Regions from separate parts of the Paenibacillus sp. FSL R5-0517 genome, predicted to be linked through region 2. Evidence: predicted binding sites of a transcription regulator. Region 2 holds the regulator's gene; each other region holds the start of a gene.
The links. The regulator NrdR, encoded in region 2, represses ribonucleotide reductase genes. The targets are predictions, from matches to a motif close to AACACNATATATNGTGTT.

Region 1 (4,165 bases), 2.6 Mb from region 2:
GGGGAGGGGGAGTACAATCAATGTTTATGGCATACTGAGCTGCATCGTAACGATAGTCTGAGTGGCTAGTGTTGCACTAACATCAATCAAGCGTTGATTCCGACTGCCGCGAAAGGGTAGAGAGACGTCACGCTCAGCTTGAATATATCGCCCATCGATAATAACGTCGCATAGTCGGGCAAGCTGCGCTCTCGCAGGGTCAGTAACAAGCTCTTCATATGCGAATCCGGTATAGGCCCATACTGTCATATCAGGACGTGCAGTGCGGAGCTGCTGAATCCAGTTCGCACATTCTGCTGCCGAGAAAAAGGGATCACCACCACACAACGTCACGCCATCGAGCAACGGATGGTTCGTCACTTCATGCAGAATCTGCTGCTGCCGCTCCTCTGTAAAAGGCTCACCCGCCCGAAAACTCCACGAATCCGGACTGAAGCAGCCCGGACAGGCGTGGCGGCAACCGCTGATGAACAACACCGCACGCAGGCCGGTCCCCTCATTCACCGATTCCGGGATGTATCCATATAGATTCATCGGTGTTTCACCCGATCCCGTACTTCAGCCTGCTTCGCAGCATTAAATCGCACTTTGTAATTTCCGGTCAGATAGCCGGTTACACGGCGTAACCGCTGGAAGTGTACATGGTTCTCATGAGCTTCGCAGCCTGGGCATACATCCCCGATAACACCTTCATAACCGCATGCAGGGCAGCGATCAATCGGATGATTAATGGAAAAATACCCGATATCCTGCGCCAGTGCATATTGCACGATTCGCAGGAAAGCTGCGGTGTTGGCTCGAACGTTCCCGTCCAGCTCCACATAGGAGATTGCCCCCGCATTACACAAAGTATGGAACGGGGCCTCCAGTTCAATCTTCCGATAAGCTGGAAGAGTGTGGTATACGGGGATATGGAATGAATTCGTATAATACTCCCGATCATTAACTCCAGGAATAAGCCCATATCGCGCTCTATCGATCTTCGTGAATTTGCCGGATAACCCTTCAGCAGGTGTAGCAAACAGGGTGATATTCAAGTTATGTTGCTCGCTCATCTGATCACAGAACTCTCTCATGGTGCGAATAATATTCAGCGCTTCACGATGCACATGAGGGTCCTGTCCATGATGGCGTCCATAGAGAGCTGTCATACATTCTGCCAGACCGATAAAACCCAGGGATAACGTACCATGTTTGAGCAGATCCCCAACGGGTTCATTCGGAGCAAGTTGCTCCCCGCCTTCCCATACACCCTCCCGCATCATGAAATCTGACGCCTTAGCAGGTTGAACAGTCTGGATACGGTACCGATGCAACAGACCATGCGCAGCATTTTGCATCACGGATTCCAGTGCAGTGTAGAATCCCGCCCGATCGGCAACCGCTCTGTTGCCCTGGCAGATGCCAAACCGGATGCCGAGCTTGACCAGGTTGATGGTATTAAACGACAGATTACCTTTACCACTTTGACGATTACGACCAAACCGGTCAGCCAGAGTACGTGTGCGGCATCCCATGGTTGCAATGATCGTATCCGGATCTTCCGGATGATAGAAAGGCAGATTGAACGAGGCATCCACATTGACAAAGTTAGGATACATCCGCCGGGATGAACAGGTGACCGCAAGGCGGAACAGATCATAGTTTGGCTCGCCATGAGCCTGATTGATCCCTTGTTTACATTGGAAAATATGTTGAGGGAACACGGGAGTTTCCCCGTTGCCCAGGCCGCGAATCGTTGCTTCGAGCAATGAACGTGATACCAACCGTCCTTCCGCAGAAGTACATAGTCCATAATTCAGTGATGTGAATGGAATCTGTCCACCAGCCCGACTGCTCATCGTATTAAGGTTATGGATCAGCGATTCGGCAGCTTGTCCCGTCTCCAGTTCAGTCTCTTCATAGGCGAAGTCATATGCGCGTGGGCACTGATTCTTCGCTTCCATACTGTCCAGATGAAGTTGTTCATCTTCAATCAGAGCATTCTCACCAAAAAGTCGTTGTCCTTTGCGATAATGTTTGCGAAACGATCGCTGCACATAGGGCGCTAGATCCCAATCAATCTTATTGGCCGATACGCCACCATACTGACTGTTCTGCTGGGATTGGAAGATGATTGCAACCAGAGCCATTGCAGACATGATCGTCTGAGGTGTGCGAACCGATCCGTTGCCTGTATTGAAACCCGCAGCAAGAAGACGGTCAAACGGGATAAAGATGCAGTTGGTCGTGCCAAGTGCATACTGATCCAGGTCGTGTACATACAGATCCCCGTTCTCCACAGCTTGAGCAAGCTCTTCCGGCAACACATGACGCAGAGCATGCCACTTGGCGGTCTCCGAACCGAGCCTGCTCATCTTGCCGCTGAAGGAGTCCCCGTTCAGATTCGCATTTTCCCTCAGCGTATCGGCATCTTCAGCGCCAATAATTCGTCTTCCCAGGTCGGATAATAGATCGGATGCCGGTGGAGTGGCATACTCAAGCAAGTTCATGTAAGGTTCCTCCTAAAATGATGTATTGATCATTTAAATTGCGTTAAATACTATATGTAGATTTGTATTATCCATTTATAAACTATATGTGGTTTTTTGGGTGTGATAATGGTCACACAACTTAATGGACAAAATGGACTTTCCTTTAATTACTGCGGATAAAGGTTCCCAAAGTCTGAGTAGAAGCGTATAATTTCTAGTTATTCTGCATGTAAAATATCCGAAGTTGGACAAGATGAACTTTGAGCCATTTGAAAAGGCAATTTGCAGTATATTTACGCTTGTTACGTCATTAGTTCAAGACCTGCTTTTGTCCAAAAAAGGGGCGATTGGCAGGGAGTATGATTCTCTTTTACTTCTACGGTGTTAATCATATAAGTATAGATTGTGACAGATATTCGGATTCTTGATGAACCCTTGTACGTGATTAAACATTCTGATATACAGATTTGAAAGTGCAGCTGAGACAAGAGGGGTGAATCATGGGGACGGCAGAAGGCATTACGAGAGGCTTCTATGAAGACATAAAGGAAGCTGCGGCCCATATCGTGGACGTATTAAGCGGGATATTGAAGGTCAATACCATCTTCGTTGCCACGAATGATGGGGTGACGAATTTCATTTTGGAGGCCTTTAACCGTACGGAAGAGTTGATTGTTAAAGGCAGTGAGCTTTCATTTAACGAATCATATTGCAGTCTGGTGTTAAGAGACAAAGGTAGCGTTCTTACCATTCAGAATACATGTGAAAACCCAATGACAAGCTCCATGGACGTCACGAGTGGACTTGGGAGTCGTTTCTTCGTGGGTGTACCTATCATACGAAGATCTGGCGAAGCATTTGGAACGATATGTCTAATGGACAATGCTGGTTATGTGATCAGTGAAACGGATATGAAGACGCTGAACGCGATGGCTGTCTTTCTGGGATATGTTGTGGATCTGGAGAGCACCCTGCATGTGCAGGAACGAAAATTGAGTGACTCGGAACAAATGAAAGAGCAGCTCCAGGCAGAGAAAGAGCGAGCCGAATCCGAGGCGATGACCAAATCACAGATGTTAAAGCTGATGAGTCACGAGATTCGCAATCCGTTGAACGGCATTCTGGGATTGACGGATCTGATGCGTACACCGGACATGCCTGAAGAGCAATCGGAGTATGTAAATATGATCGAGACGAGTGGCAACATACTACTCTCGCTCCTGAATAATATGATGAACTTCAATATTAATGAGGCAGGCAAAACGGTTATCCATGATGATCCGTTTGATCTGGTCGGCACCATTGAAAATACCGTTTATCTCTATGCCGGAATGGCATCGGGCAAGAATATTGATCTGGGATTGAATCTTGATTTGAATGTGTCGCAAGTATTTGTTGGTGATGAGATCAAGATCGGACAGTTGCTTGCACATGTCATTCAATATGCTCTGGATTCAACGCGTGAAGGCTCAGTTCTAATCACGGCCATGGTGAACGGCGAAGAGACAGAGGATATGGGTACACTTGCGCTCAAGGTGAAGTACACGGGTCAGATGGTATCCGATAAGAAGTTGCGTACTTTGAACGGCCAAGATGAAAATTTGGATATCCAAAAACTGATCGGAAGCAATCTGGGTTTGGCAGTAAGCCAAAATCTTGCCATTCTCATGCATGGCCGTATTCAGGTGAGT
Region 2 (4,165 bases):
TATATACCCACGGCATGTCACGCGGCGGCACAAACGCTGCGACAGACCAAAAAGCAGCCATGAAATCCGCCAACGGCTCCGTCGCTTTAATGAAAAAGATGGAGCAAAATCCCGATAAGTACGCCAGCCATGTACTGAATCTTTCCTATAATGGCGTATCTGTTCCCTCAACAGAAAATGTTAAGAAGGTCATAGACGCCCTGATTGCCAGCGGTGAAGTAGATCCTAACCGTATTTACGCAGCAGGCTTCTCATGGGGCGGCCAGTATACGAACAACTTAGTTAACAGCTACCCTGGCTTCTTCGCTGCCGCCGCACCTATGGCCCCGGTAAGCGGTTCACCGAACGCTAAGGACAATGACGCTCACAACAACCTGGCCTATTGGATGTTTTTAAATGCTCATAATGTTGGTGGTTACCAGACGAACCTCAATAACTTCATCAATAACAATATGCCAAAAATGGTCAACGCGAGGGCTTCGCGCTTTGAGAGTAATGAGGCTCTCACGTGGCCCTACAATCAATTTGATCAGCCGAATCTGAGGCCGAATCCGGCCAACACACCTGTTCTGGCTGATTATATAGCGCATGAAGTTGAAGCGGCGGTGCTTTATAACCAGATCACTATGGGAACTTGGAGTATAGCACCTACGGCGCAGTCCTCTAACTTGCCGGCTTGGAACAACGATTACACAGATGTCTTTGATTGGATGTTCGCACAGAGAAAACCGTCCGTGCCTGATGCACCGAGTGGCTTCAAAGCGACAGCGGGTGACGGACAGGTCACATTGAGCTGGAATGCTCCTGCTGACGATGGTGGCAGCGCGATATTGGGCTACAAGGTATGGTATGGAAATGTAACACCGGTTGCATTGGAAGCGGCGGAGACCAAATATACCTTCAACAATCTGACAAACGGCCAAGGCTACAACTTCACCATCATCGCGATGAACGCGAAGGGAGACGGCGCGGAGATCAGTGCTACGGCGACACCGATGAAGACGACGACTCCCACTGTACCTGATTCTGGCGGCAATACGGGCAACACCGGTAATACAAGCAACGTTGATAATTCAAGCAACACCGACAATACAGGCATCGGGACAGACCCTGGAACCGGAACCTCGAAGTCGACCTACACAGTGAATACACCGAAGGATAAGCCCGCAATCACAGACAAAAACGGCAACACCACCCTGCCAGGCGGCGGCGAGATAACGACCAAAGGCGGGACGAAGATTAAGGTACCCGAAGGCACATCGATAGACGCAAACGGTGAGGTAACCATTCCGAAAGACAAAAGCGCCGAAGTGACACTACCTGGAGGCATCAGCACAGTGATCATTTCGGGTGGCTCAACGATCGCGAGCGACGGTACAGTCATAGTAGGCGGTAAAGACGCGCATGTGAACCTGTCAAACGGCAACCAGGTGCATCTCCACGGTGGATCGAAGATACGGAGCAGCGGAGCGGTTGTGGTAGGACCGGACGGAGCAAGAGTCGGTTTAAACAACGGCATGTCGCTGAACATCCGTGAGGGTACGGAGCTGGTGTTCGATGATGCCACCCCACTGGGCTTCCTCGTGATATCGGGCAACCCTTTCAGGGATGCCAACATGGGAGACTGGTTCTACAACGATATAAATTTCGCCTACACATACGATCTTTTCAACGGCACGACGTCCACAATGTTCTCACCGGGCAGCGCAATGACGCGTGCAATGTTCGTGCAGGTACTCGCCAATCTTGAGAACGTAAACCTCTCCAGCTACACGAGTTCCCGCTTTAATGACGTGACGGACGGACAATGGTACACCGCGGCAGCCGAGTGGGCGGCCGAAAAAGGCATAGTCAACGGTACAAACGCAGACCTGTTTGACCCCAATTCGCCGTTAACGCGCGAGCAGCTGCTAGTGATACTTTACAACTACATGAACTACAAGGGCTATGAGATACCTGAAAGCTACTCTAAACCCTTCACGGATCAGAGTGAGATCAGCTCCTGGGCGTTGGAGGCCGTTCAAGCGCTACAAGGCAACGGCATTGTATTAGGCAAACCGGGCAACTTTTTTGCTCCCAAAGCCACCGCCTCCCGCGCCGAAGTAGCCACGATCTTTGTAAGGTTCGTCGAATATCCGGCTAAGTGAAAGCGTATACAGGATTAAGGAGACCCCTCCCGGTTGGACAATATCCAGCCGGAGGGGTCTCTTGTTTTCAAACTGCATTTTTTTGACAACTCCCCGGTCAGGACTTTAAACCCTCGATTTTTGGTATCTAGAATATACGTCCCCAAGTCCTTCTACTTCATTAATCATGTTCTGATTTATTTCACCACATAAAAAACGCCATCACACTAATGTGATGGCGTTCTTCGTTATGGAGCCTAGGGGGATCGAACCCCTGACCTCATCGCTGCCAGCGATGCGCTCTCCCAGCTGAGCTAAGGCCCCAGGATATGAAATAGATAACTTGTCCAACACTGCTAACGTTCCACAGGCGACTCCTATATCATATAAAATCCAGCTTTCGCTGTCAATCAATTTTTCAAGATCCAAAGTGATTGGAGAAGAACAACCGATTTCACTGGTACACATGGACTGGAACTCCAGACTGCTCTTCTCCCTTTCCCACTTCACTAATCCTCCAGATCGTCTTTGGACAACAGGGATTTCAGTTCTTTCATGAACATATTGATATCTTTGAACTGACGATATACCGACGCGAAACGGACATACGCCACTTCATCGACTGGAAACAACTGTTCCATCAATAGCTCACCAATCTGACGACTCTCCACTTCAGCATCAGCTGTATTACGCAGGGATTTCTCGACTTCAGATACCATCATCTCCAACGTCTCAACGGAGACTGGACGTTTCTCACAGGCACGAATAAGCCCGCGAAGAATCTTGTCCCGGCTAAACTCTTCCCGGCTGCCATCTTTCTTGATAACAATCAATGGAGTTTCTTCAATCATCTCAAACGTTGTGAATCTTCGGGCACACTGCTCACACTCCCGGCGACGGCGAATGGATTTCGCTTCGTTGGCCGGACGCGAATCAAGCACTTTGGTACCCATATAACCGCAATAAGGACACTTCAAATCAGATCACTTCCCACGTTTTACTTTTTACCACATATTCCCTGTCTTGATTTTGTAATGAAAAATGCATTGCCGAGACATAATACTTTTACCAACTCACGAGGAGGTGAACAGCAATGGCACAAAGCAACGGTAACTCCAACAACCTGGTGGTAACTAAAGCTTCCGCAGCACTCGAGCAAATGAAATATGAAGTTGCTCAAGAACTCGGAATCAGCATCCCACAAGACGGATACCAAGGTAACATGACTTCTTACGAGAACGGTTCGATCGGTGGATACATCACGAAGCGTCTGGTAACAATTGCAGAACAGCAATTGGCAGGTCAATACCAATAATATCTGCATCGTAATACGCTACACAGAGGAGCATGGAGCGGCCGGTGAACAACCGGCCTGCTCTGTGCTTCTACTTATATACTTAGAACGTATTATAGATCTTTACATACTGATTATAATAATAAATGACCCTTTGTACATAGTGACGCGTCTCACCAAATGGAATATCCTTTACCGTATCGAATGAACCATCCCATACACCATCTCTGAGCCAACTATTCACTTTGCCTGGACCCGCATTATAAGCAGCGATCATAACCGCTTCATTGCCACCAAATTGATCGGACAGATTGCGCAGATACCATGTGCCTAACTGAATATTTCGTTCAGGCTCGTGCTTCAATTCCTCCAGTGAAGTGTCGGGAATTTTGGCTTGTTCCAATATCCAGTTGGCCGTGTCCGGCATCAGCTGCATGAGTCCAATGGCACCTCGTTTGGATTCCTTGCTTGTCTTGAAATTGGTCTCCACTTTGATAATGGAAGCAATCAGAAACGGATCAACCTCATAGCTCTGAGATTGGGCACGAATCTCTTCCTTATAATGAATCGGATAGAACCATGCCATCCAGTTTGTATTCAGAAATAGCACCAATACAAAGGACACAAACATCAACAGCAGTACTCGTTTCTTGCGCAATATTCTCATAACAAACCCTTACGCTGTAGATATGAGTCAATTTGCTGCTCCGTCTCAGTCCATAAACCGCTGTTATCGATGACAGTG
Region 3 (4,165 bases), 140 kb from region 2:
TCTTCTCTTTTGCTTCCGCCGTGTTCTGATCTTCGGTCTCCTGGGTCTCTTCCTTCTTCGAAGTGGACAACACCTGCACATCCCTACTGCCGTCTCGATATATCGTTACTCCCTTACAGCCAAGGTCGAAGGCCAGTTCATACAGTTCAGCCGTATCCTCCACCGTAAAATCAGCCGGACAGTTGGCCGTCTTCGAGATGGAACTATCCACCCATTGCTGAATCGCAGCCTGCACCCGGATGTGATTCTCAGCCGACAGATCCATCGCCGTCACATAATAGTCTGGTAAAGCTTCACCCGGATGTTCATCCAGCCACTCTTGCGCAATCGGTACGAACTGTTCATCATAACCCAGACGGCTTTGACGGAAATACTTGAAGGCGAAATACGGCTCAATCCCTGTTGATGTGCCTACCATCGTACCGGTACTTCCCGTTGGCGCCTGGGTGATCAGCGTGACATTTCGAATGCCCTGTTTGCGAATAGCCTCTCCCACTTCAGGGTACCTCGCAACCATATTTTTCATGAATCCACTCTGTAAATACGGTTCAGCTTCGAAAGCCGGGAAAGCTCCCTTCTCTGCTGCAATCTCTGCCGATGCCAGATAGGCCTCCTTCGCCATGAATCCATACAGTTTATCCAGAAATTCAAGGGATTCAGGACTGCCGTACCTTATACGCAGCTTAATCATCAGCTCTGCCAGTCCCATCGTGCCAAGCCCCACCCGGCGTTCACGCTGCTGATTCAGTCTGTTTTCCTCAAAATGATATGGTGTTGCATCAATGACATTGTCCAAAAATCGAGCCGAGATGCGAGTGGTTTCCGCCAGTTCATCCCATGCCACATCATGATTCGTTTCATCATAGAATTTGGACAGATTGATCGCTGACAGATTACATACACCCCAGCCAGGCAGGCCTTGTTCCCCGCATGGATTAGTACAGATGATCGGATTAAAGTACCAGCTGTTGGACATCTGGTTATAGTACTCCATGAATACCACACCAGGCTCTGCCGATTTCCAGGCTGATTCAATAATGGTATGCCAGATTTCGCGCGCCTTCAGCGTACGATAGTGTACCACCGAATGACCTGCGGCTTTCCACTGCTGCATATCCCCGTTCCAATTGGTGTCGTAGTCTGGATCGTTCGTATCGGGGAAAACCAAATCCCAATCTCCGTCCTGCTTGACAGCCTCCATAAAGGCGTTGCTCACACATACAGACAGATTAGCATTGGTCACCTGCCCCATCGTTTGTTTCACGGTAATAAAATCAAGCACATCTGGATGCCAGTCATTCATCATCAGCATGAGCGCACCCCGTCGGCTTCCGCCCTGTTCAATCAGTCCTGTCGTATAACTGAACAATCCGCCCCACGATACGGAACCGCTGGATGATCCATTGACACCTTTCACCACCGCTCGGCGAGGACGCAAAGAAGACAAATTAATGCCTACACCTCCCCCACGTGCCATAATCTCCGTCATCTCGGTCAAGGTCTTCATGATGCCACCCCGACTGTCCTGCGGAGACGGAATAACATAACAATTAAAGAGTGTGAGCTCATCGCTTGCCCCCGCTCCTGCAGCAATACGCCCTCCGGGTACTAACTTCCAATCCTCCAACACGGAGCGGAACTTGGACTCCCACGTTGCCCGCTGATCTGCTGTAGATTCAACATAGGCCATGGCTTTGGCAAGCCGGCTCCACAGCTCTTCCGGTGTTTTTTCGATGTTGAGTGTCAGTTTCTCCACGCTGGTCTCGATGATCTCTCCGCTTCGAGTCCTTACTTGTACGAGCTGACCCTGGCGTTCTATAATTTCGCCCACTTCCTTGGTTGGGAACTTGGGATCATCCTTTGTTAATACCAGTACCACATCTCCGACCTTGGCATGATTCGAGTCAGCATCCTTCCAGGCGTATCGGTCCAGAAATATTTTTTCGCTAAGTCCTTCTAATTGGTACGATCGTTGGTTTGATTTCATCGCTACGTTCAACCTCCCCGATTAACGCTCCATTTTCACTATAAAAGTAAATTATGATGAAACACCACATATAGTGATATAAAACCAGTATATTACACCATATATTGATTTTCTATATGACTTTTATCACAGACCTTATTTTTTGGACTCTCCTGCTCGGACAAGCTTCTTCACACACCCTCAGACTCACGCATACAAAACCTGTGAATTTTTTGGGACAGAAAAAACCTGAAAAAGCGAAGCGTTCGCCTAATAGCTTTCTGAAAGAAAGCTGCATCGAAAGCATACGCTATCCCCGGATTTCCCCTTCAGAAAAGGGAATCAAAGAAATCTGGGGACAACAGCGATTGGAAGGTTGTTCTGTCATCGTAGTGTTCGTGCAAATAAAATGTAGTTCAACTTGTATAGTTATGAACTCACTCTCATTCGTCCATACTATTACCTACGAATAAAACGTCATCACGTATGGCAGGGGAGGAAGCATCATGAACCGGAAAAACCCGCACCACACGAATCAACCTGTAGCCGAGCTGCCCGTTCCACTGGAATTCGATCGAAGCTGGATCAATCAGTTGGAATCACGACTGGATAAAGGGGGCCCTTGGGGAGATTACCGACTCTTTCAACTGGGCATTCAAGCCGAAGAGACCAATCTGATTCCCAATTTTGACGAAATTCAGTGTTTGAAGCATTTACAAGGCCTTACTCCACTTCCTCACCAGATGGACACTGCACGCAGAGTATTATTTGAAATGTCAGGCCGGGCCATTCTCGCCGATGAGGTGGGGCTTGGCAAAACCATTGAAGCCGGTCTCATTCTGAAAGAATATATGGTTCGGGGTCTCGTATCCAAGGTACTCATTCTCGTACCGGCTTCTCTTGTGTTGCAATGGGTACGGGAGTTGAATTCGAAATTCGGTATTCCTGCCATTGCCCAGAAAAAGGCCTATTCCTGGCAGAATGAAGTAGTCGTTGCTTCCATGGATACAGCCAAACGTGACCCCCATAAAGATATGCTGCTGAACACTGATTACGACATGATCATTATTGATGAAGCACATAAGCTCAAAAACAAGAAAACAACCAACTATCAATTCATGCTGAAATTGCGCAAAAAGTACTGTTTGCTACTCACAGCTACACCTGTGCAGAACGATATGAGTGAGCTGTTTAATCTGATTAACCTGCTGAAGCCCGGTCAGTTGGGGCGTCAGGGTGACTTTGCGGCCAACTTTGTCGTAGACAAACGGGTTCCGAAAAATCAGGAACAACTTAAGAACGAGTTATCCAAAGTGATGATTCGTAACCGCCGCGGCGAAGGCCCCGTTCAATTTACCAAACGGAACGTCTCCAACGTGAATCTGCAACTATCGCCCGAAGAACAAGCGCTTTATGATGGGGTGACGTCCTTTGTTAAGGATCAATACCAGGAAGCTGGCGGCAACCTGAGCAGCATGCTTTCCCTTGTTACATTGCAGCGTGAAGTGTGCAGTAGTCGAGATGCGGTATTCGTGACACTGGTTAATCTGTCGAAGAAACTTCCGCTGGACTCTCCCCTTCGGGACAAGATTTGGGAACTCGTTGCTCATATTAAAGCGATCAAGGAAAATACCAAAGCCGAGAAAACGATGGAGCTAATTCGGAACATGAATGAAAAAGTAATTATCTTCACCGAATACCGGGCCACGCAGGAGTATCTGCTAAACTATTTCCGTAACAATGGGCTTACAGCTGTACCCTATCGGGGTGGTATGAATCGAGGCAAAAAAGACTGGATGATGGATCTCTTCCGCGGGCGTGTGCAGGCCATGATTGCAACCGAAGCGGGTGGCGAGGGCATTAATCTGCAATTTTGCCACCATATGATCAACTTTGATCTGCCTTGGAACCCTATGCGGGTAGAGCAGCGGATCGGTCGGGTACACCGGCTGGGACAGCAAAATGATGTGAACATTTTCAACTTATCCACGTCCGGAACCATTGAGGAACATATCCTGAACCTGCTGCATGAGAAGATCAATATGTTTGAGATGGTGATTGGCGGGCTGGATGTCATTCTGGAACGGCTGGAGAAGAAGGAGTCCATTGAGAAAAGCCTGTACAAAATCATGTTGGAATCACAAAATGATGAAGATATTCGCCGTAAAATGGATTCACTTGGGCAATCACTGAACTCCA

Region 1: the regulator NrdR is predicted to act here: its motif matches at 2,539-2,556, upstream of MKX40_RS28550 (anaerobic ribonucleoside triphosphate reductase).
Region 3: the regulator NrdR is predicted to act here: its motif matches at 2,048-2,065, upstream of MKX40_RS10200 (adenosylcobalamin-dependent ribonucleoside-diphosphate reductase).

Annotation. Positions count from the first base shown of each region.
Region 1 covers NZ_CP150235.1:6,394,953-6,399,117, reverse strand. Annotated here, with positions in the region: gene nrdG (anaerobic ribonucleoside-triphosphate reductase activating protein) at 25-534, opposite strand; gene MKX40_RS28550 (anaerobic ribonucleoside triphosphate reductase) at 531-2,492, opposite strand; gene MKX40_RS28545 (histidine kinase dimerization/phospho-acceptor domain-containing protein) at 2,975-4,165, shown strand, end outside.
Region 2 covers NZ_CP150235.1:2,115,508-2,119,672, reverse strand. Annotated here, with positions in the region: gene MKX40_RS09545 (S-layer homology domain-containing protein) at 1-2,147, shown strand, start outside; tRNA gene MKX40_RS09540 (tRNA-Ala) at 2,378-2,450, opposite strand; gene nrdR (transcriptional regulator NrdR) at 2,636-3,103, opposite strand; gene MKX40_RS09530 (alpha/beta-type small acid-soluble spore protein) at 3,220-3,441, shown strand; gene MKX40_RS09525 (lytic transglycosylase domain-containing protein) at 3,524-4,087, opposite strand; gene coaE (dephospho-CoA kinase) at 4,084-4,165, opposite strand, start outside.
Region 3 covers NZ_CP150235.1:2,257,929-2,262,093, reverse strand. Annotated here, with positions in the region: gene MKX40_RS10200 (adenosylcobalamin-dependent ribonucleoside-diphosphate reductase) at 1-1,987, opposite strand, end outside; gene MKX40_RS10195 (SNF2-related protein) at 2,473-4,165, shown strand, end outside.